One region of the Mesorhizobium sp. M2A.F.Ca.ET.037.01.1.1 genome, then DNA from elsewhere that is predicted to be linked to it. Evidence: predicted binding sites of a transcription regulator. Region 1 holds the regulator's gene; the other holds the start of a gene.
What was found. Region 1 encodes PhoB, which activates phosphate uptake and scavenging genes when phosphate is short. Its sites were predicted from a motif close to TGTCATNNANCTGTCAT; they were not measured.
Positions count from the first base shown of each region.

Region 2: a site for PhoB is predicted at 1,441-1,457, ahead of EOA27_RS19950 (alkaline phosphatase). Genes of this name have one in related genera too.

Region 1 is NZ_RZSA01000089.1:873-10,908, reverse strand. It holds gene EOA27_RS07135 (ROK family protein) at 193-1,428, shown strand; gene phoB (phosphate regulon transcriptional regulator PhoB) at 1,591-2,280, opposite strand; gene phoU (phosphate signaling complex protein PhoU) at 2,298-3,005, opposite strand; gene pstB (phosphate ABC transporter ATP-binding protein PstB) at 3,026-3,829, opposite strand; gene pstA (phosphate ABC transporter permease PstA) at 3,826-4,677, opposite strand; gene pstC (phosphate ABC transporter permease subunit PstC) at 4,681-5,667, opposite strand; gene pstS (phosphate ABC transporter substrate-binding protein PstS) at 5,731-6,789, opposite strand; partial or broken gene EOA27_RS07100 (PAS-domain containing protein) at 7,280-10,036, opposite strand, start outside.
Region 2 is NZ_RZSA01000408.1:80-5,118, forward strand. It holds gene EOA27_RS19945 (MFS transporter) at 1-1,232, shown strand, start outside; gene EOA27_RS19950 (alkaline phosphatase) at 1,529-3,103, shown strand; gene EOA27_RS19960 (hypothetical protein) at 3,329-3,616, opposite strand; partial or broken gene typA (translational GTPase TypA) at 3,812-5,039, shown strand, end outside.

The DNA.
Region 1 (10,036 bases):
AAAAAATAGTGGTCCAGCGAAATGAAGCTGTCAACCGACATTCTGATGGCATTTGATGGGTCCAGGCATTTTTTTCGGAGTCCGCAATAAATAATGACATCGGCTTTGGCTTCTGCCACTATCCTTAGCGTGTCAGCGACAGGCCATGGCATCATCACAAGGCCGCGATGACCGGGGAGGACGTGCGAGACGATGTCGGTCGGAATCCGTCACGACGATTTGCGCCGGCGCAACCGCGCCATGGTGATTTCGGCCGTGCGCCGCGCCGGCCAGCCATCGCGGACGGAAATTGCCGCCACCACCGGCCTCAGCCACTCGACCATTTCGGCGATCTCCGCCGATCTGATCCAGGAGGGCATCCTCACCGAGAGCAAGGCCAGCGAGCCGACGGCGTTGAAACGCGGCCGGCCGCAGATCGGCCTGGCGCTGAATCCCGAAGCCGCCGCGGTGCTGACGGTGGTGCTGTCGCTGAACTTCCTGTCGGTCGCCGTCATCGACTATGCCGGCCAGGTGATCGCCGAGGAACAGCGGCGCCTGGACACGCTCGTCATGCCGCGCGACGAGCTGATCGGCGAGTGCCTGGCGATCGTCCGGCGCCGGCTGCAGGATCCCGATCTCGACGTGGGCAGCGTCGCCCGCATCGCCATGGGCATTCAAGGCATCACCGATTCCCACGCGCGCGCCATGCTATGGTCGCCGATCACGCCGCTGACCGACATTCCGTTCGCCGACATCCTGGAGAGGGAATTCGGCATCCCCGCCACCATGGAGAACGACTGCAACATGATGGCGGTGGCGCTGCGATGGCGCGATCCCGAGCGCTATCGCGACAATTTCATAGCCATCCTGCTCTCGCACGGCATCGGCATGGGCCTGGTGCTGAAGGGCGAATTGTTCACCGGCACGCATTCCTCCGGCGGCGAGTTCGGCCACATGATCCATCGTCCGGGCGGCGCGCTTTGCCGCTGCGGCCGCCGCGGCTGCGTCGAGGCCTATGCCGGCAACTACGCCATCTGGCGCAGCGCCATGGGGATAAGCGAGGACGCCGCGCCGACCGACATCGGCGACGCCGACATGCGCGCGCTGGCCGCAAAGGCCCGGCAGGAGGACGGCCCCGAACGGGAAGCTTATCGTCGGGCCGGCGAGGCGCTGGGCTTCGGTCTTGGCAGCCTGTTCGCCCTCATCGACCCGGCGCCGGTCGCCATGGTCGGCGTCAGCGCGGCCGCCTTCGACCTGATCGAGCCGGCGCTGAGGGAGGCGATCGCCCAGACCGCCGGCGGCCAGCACTCGAGCTCGATCTCCTTCGACACCGAGCCGAACGAGCTGCCGCTGATCCGCGAAGGCTGCGCCACCCGCGCGCTGACCTTCGTCGATCAGGAGATCTTCGCGCCGGGTGTCCAGGCAAGAGCGGGCAAGCACGTCGCATAAGCCGCAAGCTCAAGCGCCGGGATATGCTGAGATTCAGGTCAGGCCGAGTCGAGAATGGTGGGTTCCGAGAACCGGAACGGAGCGTACTTTTTGGTACGTGAGTACCGGAAGCGCAGGAAGCCGCCATTCGCAGGCCGGCCTCACCTGAATATCAGCATATCCCTAGTCTTCCCGGATTGCATAACCCGCCCCGCGGATGGTGCGGATGACGTCCGGCATGCGGCCGTTGTTGACGGCCTTGCGCAGGCGGCCGACATGCACGTCCACCGTGCGCTCGTCGATATAGATCGTCTCGCCCCAGACATTGTCGAGTAGCTGGCTGCGCGAGAACACGCGGCCGGGATGCCGCATCATGAACTCGAGCAGGCGGAACTCGGTCGGGCCCAGCCTGATCTCGCTCTTCTTGCGGTAGACGCGGTGCGATTCGCGGTCGAGCACGATGTCGCCGACCTTGAGCACGCTGGACAGCACCTCCGGCTTGGCGCGGCGCAGCAGCGCCTTGACGCGCGCCATGAACTCCGGCGTCGAGAACGGCTTGACCAGATAGTCGTCGGCGCCGGTGGACAAACCTCGAACCCGATCGCTTTCTTCACCGCGCGCGGTCAGCATGATGATCGGCAGCCGCTCGGTCTCGGGCCGCATCCTGAGACGCCGGCAGAGCTCGATGCCGGAGACCGCCGGCACCATCCAGTCGAGCACGAGCAGGTCGGGAACATTTTCCTGAAGGCGGATTTCGGCCTCGTCGCCGCGGGTCACCACTTCCACCTGGTAACCCTCGGATTCGAGATTGTAGCGAAGCAGCACCCCCAGCGGCTCCTCGTCCTCCACCACCATGATGCGTGGCGCGATCATCGGGGTAACCTTTTCCGTCAGGCGGCCGGCGCCGACATTGCCGTCTCGTCCTGCTTGGGACGGTTGGCGGGCAATTGCGTGCCGGTCAGCACATAATAGGCGTTCTCGGCGATGTTGGTCACATGGTCACCGATGCGCTCGAGGTTCTTGGCGCAGAACAGAAGATGAGTGCAAGCGGTGATGTTGCGCGGATCTTCCATCATGTAGGTCAACAGCTCGCGGAAGACGGAGGTGTATTTGACGTCGATGCGTTCGTCGTCGTTGCGAAGCTTGGCCAGCGCCGTGGCATCACCCACCGTATATTCCTGAATCACGCCCTGGACCTGGATCAGCACCAGTTGCGCCATGGAATCGATCGAATGCGTGAGGTCGCGCGGGGCGGTGCTGACGCCGACTGACCCGACGCGCTTGGCGATGTTCTTGGCGAGATCGCCGATGCGTTCGAGGTCGCCCGCCATGCGTATCGAGCCGACCACGTGGCGAAGATCGTCCGCCATCGGCTGGCGCTTGGCGATCAGCGTGATGGCGCGGTCGTCAAGCTCGCGCTGACGCGCGTCCATGATGGCATCGTCGGAGACGACGCGCTGCGCCAGCGCATTGTCGCTTTCGAGCAGGGCCCTGGTCGAGCCGCCGACCATGGAGCCGGCGAGATCGCCCATGTCGTTGATGAGCCGGCTGATCTGCCTCAGATCCTCGTCGAACGAGGCGACGGTATGTTCGGCCATGATGTTGTCCTCGTATGAGCTCAGCCGAAGCGGCCGGTGATGTAGTCCTGGGTGCGCTTCTCGCGGGGCGAGGTGAATATCTTCTCGGTCCGGTCGAATTCCACCAGCTCGCCCAGATACATGAACGCCGTCTGCCGCGACACGCGCGCCGCCTGCTGCATGTTGTGGGTGACGATGACGATCGTGTAGTCGGCCTGCAATTCGTCGATCAGCTCCTCGATCTTGGCGGTCGAGAGCGGATCGAGCGCCGAGGCCGGTTCGTCGAGCAGGATGACCTCCGGCTTCACCGCGACGGTGCGGGCGATGCAAAGGCGCTGCTGCTGGCCGCCCGAGAGGCTCTGGCCGCTGGCGTTGAGCTTGTCCTTAACCTCGTTCCAGAGTGCGGCGCGCTTCAGCGCCGACTCGACGCGGCTGTCCATCTCGGCCTTGCTGATCTTCTCATAGAGCCTGACGCCGAAGGCGATGTTCTCGTAGATCGACATCGGGAACGGCGTCGGCTTCTGGAACACCATGCCGATCTTGGTCCTGAGCAGGTTGAGGTCCTGCGAGCGATCGAGGATGTTCTTGCCGTCGAGCAGCACCTGGCCCTCGGCGCTCTGCTTCGGATAAAGCTCGTAGATGCGGTTCAAGACGCGCAGCAGCGTCGACTTCCCGCAGCCCGACGGGCCGATGAAGGCGGTCACGCTGCGCTCGGGCAGCGACAGGTTGATGTCCTTCAGCGCCTTCGACTGGCCATAGTAGAAGTTGAGGTTCTTGACCTCGATCTTGGCCTTCTCGACGGTCGTGTCGGCTACGTTCAGGTCGGTGGACAACATCGGTTTCATCTGTCCTCTCTGCGTCCGGTTAGGCTGCGGGCGATGATGCTCAGCCCGAGAACCGTCAAGGTGATCATGAGTGCGCCCGTCCAGGCCAGCTGCTGCCATTCCTCGTAAGGGCTGAGAGCGAACTGGAAGATGGTCACCGGCAGGCTGGCCATCGGGGCATTGAGATTGCTCGACCAGAACTGGTTGTTGAGCGCGGTGAAGAGCAGCGGCGCCGTCTCGCCGGAGATGCGGGCGATCGCCAGCAATATGCCGGTCACGATGCCGGACAGCGCCGCGCGGTAGGCGACGGAGCGGATCACCACCCAGCGCGGCGCGCCGATGGCGGTGCCTGCCTCGCGCAGCGCGTTGGGCACGAGGTTCAGCATGTCCTCGGTGGTGCGCACCACGACGGGGATCACCAGGATGGACAGCGCGACGGCGCCGGCGATGGCCGAGAAGTGCCCCATCGGCCGCACCATCAGCTCATAGACGAACAGGCCGACGATGATCGAAGGGGCCGACAACAGGATGTCGTTGATGAAGCGCACCACCGTGGTGAGCTTCGAGAAGCGGCCATACTCGGCCATGTAGGTGCCGGCCAGCACGCCGATCGGCGTGCCGACGAAGATGCCGATGATGGTCATCACGATGCTGCCGTAGATGGCGTTGAGCAGGCCGCCGGCATCGCCCGGCGGCGGCGTCATCTGGGTGAACACGGCCAGCGACACCCCGGAGAGCCCCTTGTAGAGCAGGGCGCCGAGGATCAGCGCCAGCCAGGCAAGGCCGATGCCGGCGGCGATGACGCACAGCGCCATCATCACGGCATTCTTGCGCTTGCGGCTCTGGTGAATTGATGCGGCAGTCGCCATCGGTCAGGCTCCCGTGCGGCTATCGATGCGCAGCAGCATGTAGCGTGCGAGCGCCAGGATGATGAAGGTTATTATGAACAGGATCAGGCCGAGAGCCACCAGCGAGGAGGTGTAGATCGCGCCATCGGCCTCGGTGAACTCGTTGGCGATCGTCGCCGAGATCGTCGTGCCCGGCGCGAACAGCGAGGCGCTGATGCGATGCGCGTTGCCGATGACGAAGGTGACGGCCATCGTCTCGCCGAGCGCGCGGCCGAGGCCGAGCATGACGCCGCCCATGATGCCGACGCGGGTGTAGGGAATGGTCACGCGCCGCGTCACCTCCCAGGTCGTGCAGCCGATACCGTATGCCGATTCCTTCAACACCGCCGGCACCGTGTCGAACACGTCCTTGGTGATCGAGGTGATGAAGGGCAGCACCATGATGGCCAGGATCAGGGAGGAGGTCAGCAGGCCGATGCCGTAGGGCGGGCCGGCAAACAGGCTGTTGAGGCCGGGGATGCCCTTGAAGAGCCAGATGATGAAGGGCTGGATCGTCGTCTGCAGAAAGGGCGCGAAGACGAACAGGCCCCAGATGCCGTAGATGATCGAGGGAATGCCGGCCAGAAGCTCGACGGCGATGCCGATAGGGCGCCTGAGAGGGCGGGGGCAAAGCTCGGTCAGGAAGACGGCGATGCCGATGCCGATCGGCACGGCGATGATGATGGCGATGGCCGAGGTGACGATAGTGCCGTAGATGGGCGCCAGCGCGCCGAAATTCTCGGTGACCGGGTTCCAGGATTCGGTCGAAAGGAAGGATATGCCGAATTTCGACAGCGCTTCCCACGATCCGGCGATCAGCGAGATGGCGACCCCGCCGAGCAGAACCAGCACGAGGATGGCGGAAGCGCGCGTAGCCGCCCGGAAGACCATGTCGGTGAAGGCAAAGCGGCGCACTGTCGCTTCCCTGGTCCGCATGGCGGACGATGTCGCGGCTTCGGAAACGGCACTCATTTAGCCCCTCGCATTTCGAAAGAGACAGGAGGGCGCCGGAAGCGCCCTCCCTTGTTCGTCAGATTACATGCCGGAATAGAGCGGCTTGCCGTTCGCGTCGACGATATCCTTGCCCCACATTTCCTCGACGCTCTTCACGACCGCGTCGGGCATCGGAACATAGTCCAGGCTGGCGGCCAGCTCGTCGCCCTTGGCGTAGGACCAGGCGAAGAACTTGAGCGCCTCGCCGGTGGCGGCGGCATCGTCGGGCTTCTTGTAGACGAGGATCCAGGTGGCCGACGTCATCGGCCAGGTTTCGGCGCCGGCCTGGTTGGCCAGGATGACGCCGTAGCCCGGCTGCGAGTTCCAGTCGGCATTGGCCGCGGCGGCCGAGAAGGCGGCGGCGGTCGGCTCGACCTTCTTGCCGTCCTTGTTGATCAGGTCGGTGTAGGTCAGCTTGTTCTGCTTGGCATAGGCATATTCGACATAGCCGATCGCGCCGCCGGTCTGCGAGACGTTGTTGGCGACGCCCTCATTGCCCTTGGCGCCGATGCCCACCGGCCATTCGAGCGCGGTGTTGACGCCGACCTTCGACTTCCAGTCGGCGCTGACGTCGGCCAGATAGTAGCTGAAGTTGAAGGTGGTGCCCGAGCCGTCCGAACGGTGCACGACCGCGATCGCCTGGTCGGGCAGCTTGACGTCCGGGTTGAGCTTCTTGATCGCTTCGTCGTTCCAGTTGGTGATCTTGCCGGAGAAGATGTCGGCCAGCGTCGGGCCGTCGAGCACCAGCTCGCCCGGCTTGACGCCTTCGAGGTTGACGACCGGAACGATGCCGCCCATCACCATCGGGAACTGCGCGAGCCCGGTGGAGTTGAGATCCTCGCCCTTCAGCGGCGCGTCGGAAGCGCCGAAGGTCACCGTCTTGGCCTTGATCTGCTTGATGCCGCCGCCGGAGCCGATCGACTGGTAGTTGAGACCGATGCCGGTCTCCTTCTTGTAGGCGTCGGCCCACTTCGCATAGATCGGATAGGGGAAGGTGGCGCCGGCGCCGGAGATATCGGCTGCCATCGCGGCGGAGATGCTAAGGGTTGATGCCGCAGCCATTGCAATCGCAACGGCCGCAGAGCGGATGAAATGTCTCATGTGGCCTACTCCTGTTCGGAAGATGGTCTTTCGGCACCCGTTCTATCGGCGCCCGGTGAGCGCAATAGACTTCGATTATTACAGTCGCATGACAGTTTCGTGTCAGCCCGGTAACGCCTGAACGGGGATGCTCGGAAGGGCTTCCGGCGGTCTCTGCGGGTCGGCCGGAGTTTGCCGCGGGAATCAGCGACTTGTCTGACTTTTGAATCAAAAATTATCCCGGCGGCCGGATCGCGGCCGCCGGGAAATAAAATCCGGACGAGAGCGCGTTGCCTGCATGCCAGAGCGGATCATGGCGTGGCCATCGCCGAAAACAGGTCCGTTGGGGTAGAGTCGACGCTGTTTCTTGTTGGCGGTCGCTGCTCCCGCCCGTAACCGAAGAGCGGAATCAATGCTACGATTGTCAGAGCTTGGCGTTTGCTTTGATATGGTGCGATCGCACCATACGCATACGTCAACGCCTTGCGCCCGCCTGCCGGCTAAATTCGCTTTAACCCGCGCTGCGCCGGGTCTCGATATCCGAACCCAGCCAGCGCTCGAGCTTTTCGAGCAGCGCCCGCGGGCTGATCGGCTTCGGCAGGTAATCGTCCATGCCGGCCTCGAGGCAGCGTTCGCGGTCGCCCTTCAGCGCATGCGCCGTGACGCCCACGATCGGCACATGCGTGCCCATGTCCTGCTCGAGCTTGCGAATGGCGCCTGTTGCTTCCAGCCCGTTCATTTCCGGCATCGACACGTCCATCAGGATCATGCGCGGATTGAGCTTGCCGAAAGCATCGAGCGCCTTGCGGCCGTTGCCGACGATCTCGAAGCGGTAGCCGGTCTCGCCAAGGATCTGGGTGAACACCATCTGGTTCACCTCATTGTCCTCGGCAACGAGGATGTCGAGCCCGCGCTCGGCTTCGGCCGGGCGTTGGCGCGCACGCACGGGCGGCGGCTGCAGCATGGCGCGGTCCGACGTCGCCGTCTGCGCCGGCGCGGCTTGCGATAGGCTGCCGCCAACGGCGGGTCGTGCCGCGGCGCTGCTGTGGCGATGACGCTGGATGGTCGCGACCAGCGTTTCCAGAAGGACGGAGGAGCGCGCCGGCTTGATCAGCTGCGCATCGATGCCGAGGTCGCGATAGGTCGTGTTGGCAAGCGACTGGTCGACCGAGGTCAGCATGATGATGGGCGTATGCGCCAGGCCCGCCGTGTTGCGCACGATGCGCGCCATCTCGGCGCCGGTCATGCCCGGCATCTGATAGTCGAGCACGACGCAATCGACCGGCACGCCATAGGCGGCGGCGGCAATCAGCACCTTAAGCCCTTCGGCGCCGCTTTCGGCCGCGCAGGCATCGAACGTCCACGACGCCATCTGCTCGCTCAGGATCGAGCGGTTGACGGCGTTGTCGTCGACGACGAGCACGCGCGCGCCGGTGACGTCGACCGGTGTGATGCGCTGCCCGCCCTGCTCGGCCCGGGGCAGCGTGACCGTGAACCAGAAGGTCGAGCCCTTGCGCTCGGCGCTGTCGACGCCGATCTCGCCGCCCATCATCTCGACCAGCCGCGAGGTGATGGCGAGGCCAAGCCCGGTGCCTTCGTGCCGCCTGGTCGAGGAGGTATCGACCTGGCTGAACTTCTCGAACACCACCTTCAGCTTGTCCTCGGGAATGCCGATGCCGGTATCCGTCACGGAAATGGTGAGCTTCGTTCCCGCGGGAACCCGCTCGCCTGTCACGTCGACCAGCACATGGCCCTCATCAGTGAACTTCACCGCGTTGCCGAGCAGGTTGGTGACGATCTGCCTGACACGGCCGACATCGCCGACGAACTGGCCTTCGAGCCCCGGCTGGATGCGCACGATGAGCTCGAGGTCCTTCTCCTTGGCGCGCGTCGAGACCAGCGTCGCCACATCCTCGATCGCCTCGGCCAGATTGAACGGCGCCGGGTCGAGCACCAGCTGGCCGGCGTCGATCTTGGAGAAATCGAGGATGTCGTTGATGATGGTGAGCAGCGCGTTGCCGGATTTGACGATGATGTCGGTGAACGTCTTCTGCTTCGGATCGAGGTCCGACTTTGCCAAAAGCTCTGCCATTCCAAGGACCCCGTTCATCGGGGTGCGGATCTCGTGGCTCATATTGGCGAGGAATTCCGACTTGGCCCGGTCGGCGAGCACGGCGCGCCGCTGTGCTTCGCTGAGCTCGGCCTCGCGCTGCTTGAGCTCGGTGATGTCGGTGGTGGAGCCGATGAGATAGAGCGAGCCGTCGGAGGCGATCATCGCGCCCTTGCGCGCGAACTGGTGCCTGACGCTGCCGTCCGGCAGCACCACCGTCTCTTCGATCTCCTGAGTTTCGCCGGTGCGCAGCACGGCAAGGTCGCCGGCGACGAAGGCTTCGCCGTCGGCGCCGAATATCTCGACGTCGGTCTTGCCGATCGCCTCTTCCTTGCTGAAGCCGGTGAGATCGCACCAGCCCTTGTTGACATAGAATTGCCTGAGGTCCGAACGCTTGGCGTAGATCGACACCGGCACATTGTCGATCAGGCTGCGGAACACCTCGTTCTCGCTCATGCTCTGCCGAAGCGCCTGCTCGCGCGCCTTGACGTCGGTGATGTCGGTGCTGGAGCCGACCAGATGCACCGACCCGTCAATGGCCACCAGCCGGCTCTTGCGCGTCATAAGCTGCCGCACGGTGCCGTCGCGATGGGTGACAGCCTCCTCGACCTCGCGCCCCGCGCCGGTTGCCACGACTTCGGTATCGTCATTGCTGAAGCCGTCCGCCTCTTCCGACGCGAAAAGCTCGCGATCCGTCTTGCCGAGCACCTCGTCCTTGGCGAATCCAGTCAGCGCGCACCAGGCCTTGTTGACGAATTCCATGCTGAGATCGTCGGCCTTGATGAAGGCCGCCACCGGCAGCTCATCCATCACGTGCCGGTAGAGGTCGATCTGGCGCATGGAGTCGCGCAGCGCCTTTTCGCGGACCTTGATGTCGGTGATATCGACACGCACGCCGATGAACGTCCCGTCATCGGTGCGCATGTCATAGACCTGGTACCAGCGCCCGTCGGCGTTGAGGCGCTCGTAGGCGGAATTTGGCAAACGGTACCGCATGAGCATGGCGTCGAGCCAGCGCTCGGTGTCGATGCCGTACAGACCGTCGATTTCAGTGTCGCCGCTCGAGCGGAAATAGCCGACCGAATGGCCGAGAGACAACGCCTCGCGGAATGTGCGGCCCGGCTGCCAGGCCGGCTTCAGCGCCGGCAGCGTGTCCTG
Region 2 (5,039 bases), on a different contig from region 1:
CGGTCATCTTTCTTTGTCTTTTGATTGCAGCAGGGCTTCGTTCAGCGCCGTCAGTCATGATGCTGCCGCTGGAAGAGAGCTTCGGCTGGCGGCGCGACATCGTCTCGCTGGCTGCCGCGATTGGCATCTTCCTCTATGGTCTGACCGGACCGTTTGCCGCGGCGTTGATGGAGCGGATCGGGCTGCGCCGCACGCTGCTTGCCGCGCTGATGATCATGTCGGGCTCCACCGCGCTCAGCCTGCTGATGACCAAGCCGTGGCATCTGCTGATCACCTGGGGAGTGTTTTCAGGCATCGGTTCGGGCGCGGTCGCGACCGTGCTCGGCGCAACAATCGTCAACCGTTGGTTCAAGACCAATCGCGGCCTGGTGATGGGGTTGATGTCCGCCTCCAGCGCTACCGGCCTGCTGGTGTTCTTGCCGCTGCTTGCCTCGCTGGCCCAGTCGGGAGGTTGGAAGCCAGTCGCCATAGCGATCGCGATCGCCACCGCTGCTCTCGTGCCGCTGGTCTTTCTGCTGGTGCCGGAACGCCCGGCCTCGATCGGTCAGGTGCGCTATGGCGCCGATGCCGACGACGTGCCGCCGGTGTCGCCCGCATCGCAGGGCAATTTCCTGGCGCATACGCTGAACACGCTGCGCCGCGCCGCCGGCACACGGGTGTTCTGGTATCTCTTCGCCACCTTCTTCGTCTGCGGCTTCACCACCAACGGCCTCGTCGGCACGCATCTTATCGCCTTTTGCGGCGACATGGGCATCGGGGAGGTGCAGGCGGCCGGGCTGTTGTCGATGATGGGTATTTTCGACCTGATCGGCACCACCCTGTCCGGCTGGCTCACCGACCGTTTCGATCCGCGCAAGCTGCTCGGCGTCTACTATGCCGTGCGCGGCCTGTCGCTGATCTATCTGCCTTATTCCGGCTTCTCGGCGACCAGCCTGATCATCTTCGCCGTGCTCTACGGGCTCGACTGGATCGCCACCGTGCCGCCGACGCTCCGGCTCGCCAACGAAGCCTTCGGCGACCGTAGCGGGCCGATCGTGTTCGGCTGGATCGTCGCCGGCCACCAAGTGGGCGCAGCGGCGGCTGCAGCCTTCGGCGGCACGATGCGCGAGTTGCAGGGCAATTACGAACTGGCCTTCCTGATCGCCGGCATGACGGGCATCGCGGCGGCCTGTATCTCGCTGCTGATCAATACGACCAAGCCGGCATTCGAGCCGGAGCCGCAGGCGGCTTGAGCTGCCAATCTCACCCCTTGTGGGGGAGATGCCCGGCAGGGCAGAGGGGGGCGCTGTCCCGCCGACTTGTCAGTTGAATTGCAGCCAATCAAAGCCGTCGGCCAGAAGCTCGAACAGGCCGTTCCTGAGAAGTTGGCGATCCTTCGCGCCCCCCTCTGGCCTGCCGGCCATCTTCCCCACAAGGGGGGAGATCAGCAGTTCTGTCGACTGTTATCAAAACTTCATGGTTCCGAGACACGCCTGAAACATTGAGGCGAGAGCTTGGCGGTCCCGTTCAAAGCCATCCGGAGACAGCCATGGACAAGCTTTCCCTTACCCGCCGCGCTTTCGTCACCTCGGCCAGCGCCTTCGGCCTTGTCGGCGCCTCCGGTCTGGCGCTGCCCTATTATTCCCGCGCCAGCCAGCGGCCGGCCTTCACGCATGGCGTGCAGTCCGGCGACGTCGACGCCACGTCCGGCATGGTGTGGACGCGCACCGACCGGCCCGCGCGCGTTATGTATGAAGTGTCGACCACCGAAAGTTTTGCAAACGCCACAAGGCTCGCGCCGCTCGATACGTCGCCGGCCAGCGACTGCACGGTGAAGCGGCTGCTCACCGATCTCGCCTCCGACCAGGACATCTTCTACCGCATGATCGCGGCCGACCTGTCCGACATCAACGCCGTCTCCGAGCCGATCGTCGGCCGTTTCCGCACCGCGCCGTCCTCGAAGCGCGACGTGCGCTTCGCCTGGTCAGGCGACACCGCCGGCCAGGGCTGGGGCATCGACGAGACCGGCATGAAGACCTATTCGACCATCGCCAAGCACACGCCGGACTTCTTCCTGCATTCGGGCGACACGATCTATGCCGACGGCGCGCTGAAGGACGAGGTCGACCTGCCCGGCGGCGGCAAGTGGAAGAACGTTGTCATGCTCGACGGCAAGCGCAAGGTCGCCGAGACGCTGGACGAATATCGCGACCAGTGGAAATACAACATGATGGACAAGCATGTGCTTGCCCTCTCGGCCATCTGCCCGACCTTCTACCAATGGGACGACCACGAGGTGCTCAACAACTGGTCGGACTCGAAGGACCTCAGCAAGGACGACCGCTACAAGGAAAAGTCGATCCATGTGCTGGCGGCCAGGGCCGCGCGCGCCTTCCATGAGATGACCACCATCCGTTACGAGCCGTCGGAGCCGGGCCGCGTCTACCGCAAGATCTCGCATGGGCCGCTGCTCGACGTGTTCTTCCTCGACATGCGCTCCTATCGCGGCCCGAACGGCGCCAACCTGGATGAAACGCTGACGCCGAAGTCGCGCATGATCGGCGAAGAGCAGTCCAAGTGGCTGAAGCGCGAGCTGGCAAACTCGAAGGCGACGTGGAAGGTCATCGCCGCCGACATGCCGCTCGGCCTCGTCGTCTGGGACGACGCGGCGAAGAAGGCCGGCTTCGAGGCCGTCAGCAACAACGACAACGGCAAGCCGAAGGGGCGCGAGCTCGAATTCGCCGATGTGCTGCGCTTCATCAAGACTGCCGGCATCACCAACACCGTCTGGCTCACCGCCGACGTGCACTACACGGCGGCGCATTACTACAACCCCGGCAAGGCGCAGTTCCAGGATTTCAATCCGTTCTGGGAATTCGTGTCCGGCCCGATCCATGCCGGCACCTTCGGCCCCAACGACCTCGACATGACCTTCGGGCCGGAGCTGAAATTCATCAAGGCGCCGACCGCCGAGCAGGGCCAGAACCTGCCGCCGTCGGCCGGCCTGCAGTTCTTCGGGCTGGTCGATATTTCGGGTGCGACGGAGCAGCTCACGGTGCGGCTGATGGATCGCGACGACAACGAGCTTTACAAGGTGACGCTGGACCCGGTGCGATCGGCTTGAAGTGAAAGTTGGAACCGTCGGCGGGACAGCGCCCCCCTCTGACCTGCCGGCCATCTCCCCCACTTGGGGGGAGATCAGCAGCTTTGGCGCCTCGCTCCTTCGGCAACGTCGGCGATTGGCGAAATCAAACGCGACAGCCAACTCCATCAAGTGGGACTCAAGTGGGGGAGATGTCCGGTAGGACAGGGGGCGCGAAGGATCGCTACGTTTGCGGTATTGAGAGCGTCAATCCGGATAACAAGCGCGCGGAATGTTCGGCCAGACCGCGGTGTCGCAATTGGCATCCTTCTGGCGCTGCTTGAAGGCGGCGCTGACCGGGCCGGTGACGATCGGGTCGACGCCGTCGGGGGCATCGGCGAACATCTGCTGCGCCGTTTGGGCATCGGGCGGCGAGATCGGATCGGCTTGCCTGAGCGCAGCCGCGGACTGCGCGGCGCCCGCCGCGACGAGCAGGCCAAGCGCCGCCCACGCGAAAACCGGACGCAATCTGGACATCTGATCGGTCATGAACATGAAATCGCCCGGCCCCTCAAAGGTTCCGCCTTGGTTAACAGAATCATTTCACACCAAGACGTTTAAGAATCAGTGACCATTATTTGGGGTCGGGCCTCCCCTTTCGCAAATGCGAAAAACCTTGTATGAGCCGCGCAACCGAAAAAGGCGGCGCTTGTTAAGCCTGCCGCCTGCAACGTTCCCGAGACCAGAAAAATGAACCTCCGAAATATCGCGATCATCGCGCACGTCGACCATGGCAAAACCACGCTGGTCGATCAGCTTCTGAAACAGTCCGGAGCCTTCCGCGACAACCAGCGCGTCGCCGAACGCGCCATGGATTCCAACGACCTCGAAAAAGAGCGGGGCATCACCATCCTGGCCAAGGCGACCTCGGTCGACTGGCACGGCACCCGCATCAACATCGTCGACACGCCCGGACACGCCGATTTCGGCGGCGAGGTGGAGCGCATCCTGTCGATGGTGGATTCGGCGATCGTGCTCGTCGACGCCGCCGAAGGACCTATGCCGCAGACCAAGTTCGTCGTCGGCAAGGCGCTTAAGGTGGGCTTGCGGCCCATCGTCGTCATCAACAAGATCGACCGTCCGGACGCCCGTCATGTCGAGGTGGTCAACGAGGTGTTCGACCTCTTCGCCGCGCTTGACGCCACCGACGAGCAGCTCGATTTCCCGATCCTCTACGGCTCGGGCCGCGATGGCTGGGTGTCGGAAAACCCCAAAGGTCCGAAGGACCAGGGCCTGGCGCCGCTGTTCGACCTCGTCGTCAAGCACGTGCCGGCGCCGACGGTCCATCCAGGCCCGTTCCGGATGATCGGCACCATCCTGGAAGCCAATCCGTTCCTTGGCCGCATCATCACCGGCCGCATCGAGTCCGGCACGCTGAAGGCCAACCAGCCGGTCAAGGTGCTGCATCATGACGGCACCCAGATCGAAACCGGCCGCGTCTCAAAAATTCTTGCCTTCCGCGGCCTCGAGCGCCAGCCGATCGACGAAGCCCAGGCCGGAGACATTGTCGCCATCGCCGGCCTGTCCAAAGGCACCGTCGCCGACACGTTCTGCGACCCGCAGGTGAGCGAGCCGCTGCATGCGCAGCCGATCGACCCGCCGACGGTCACCATGTCCTTCCTCGTCAATGACAGCCCGCTTGCCGGCACCGAGGGCGATAAGGTGACCAGCCGCGTCATCCGCGACCGCCTGCTGCGCGAGGCCGAGGGCAATGTCGCGCTGAAGATCGAGGAATCGGCCGAAAAGGACTCCTTCTTCGTGTCCGGCCGCGGCGAATTGCAGCTCGCGGTGCTGATCGAGACGATGCGCCGCGAAGGCTTCGAGCTTGCCGTGTCGCGTCCGCGCGTCGTCATGCAGAAGGGCGAGAACGGCGAATTGCTGGAGCCGGTCGAGGAAGTCGTCATCGACGTCGACGAGG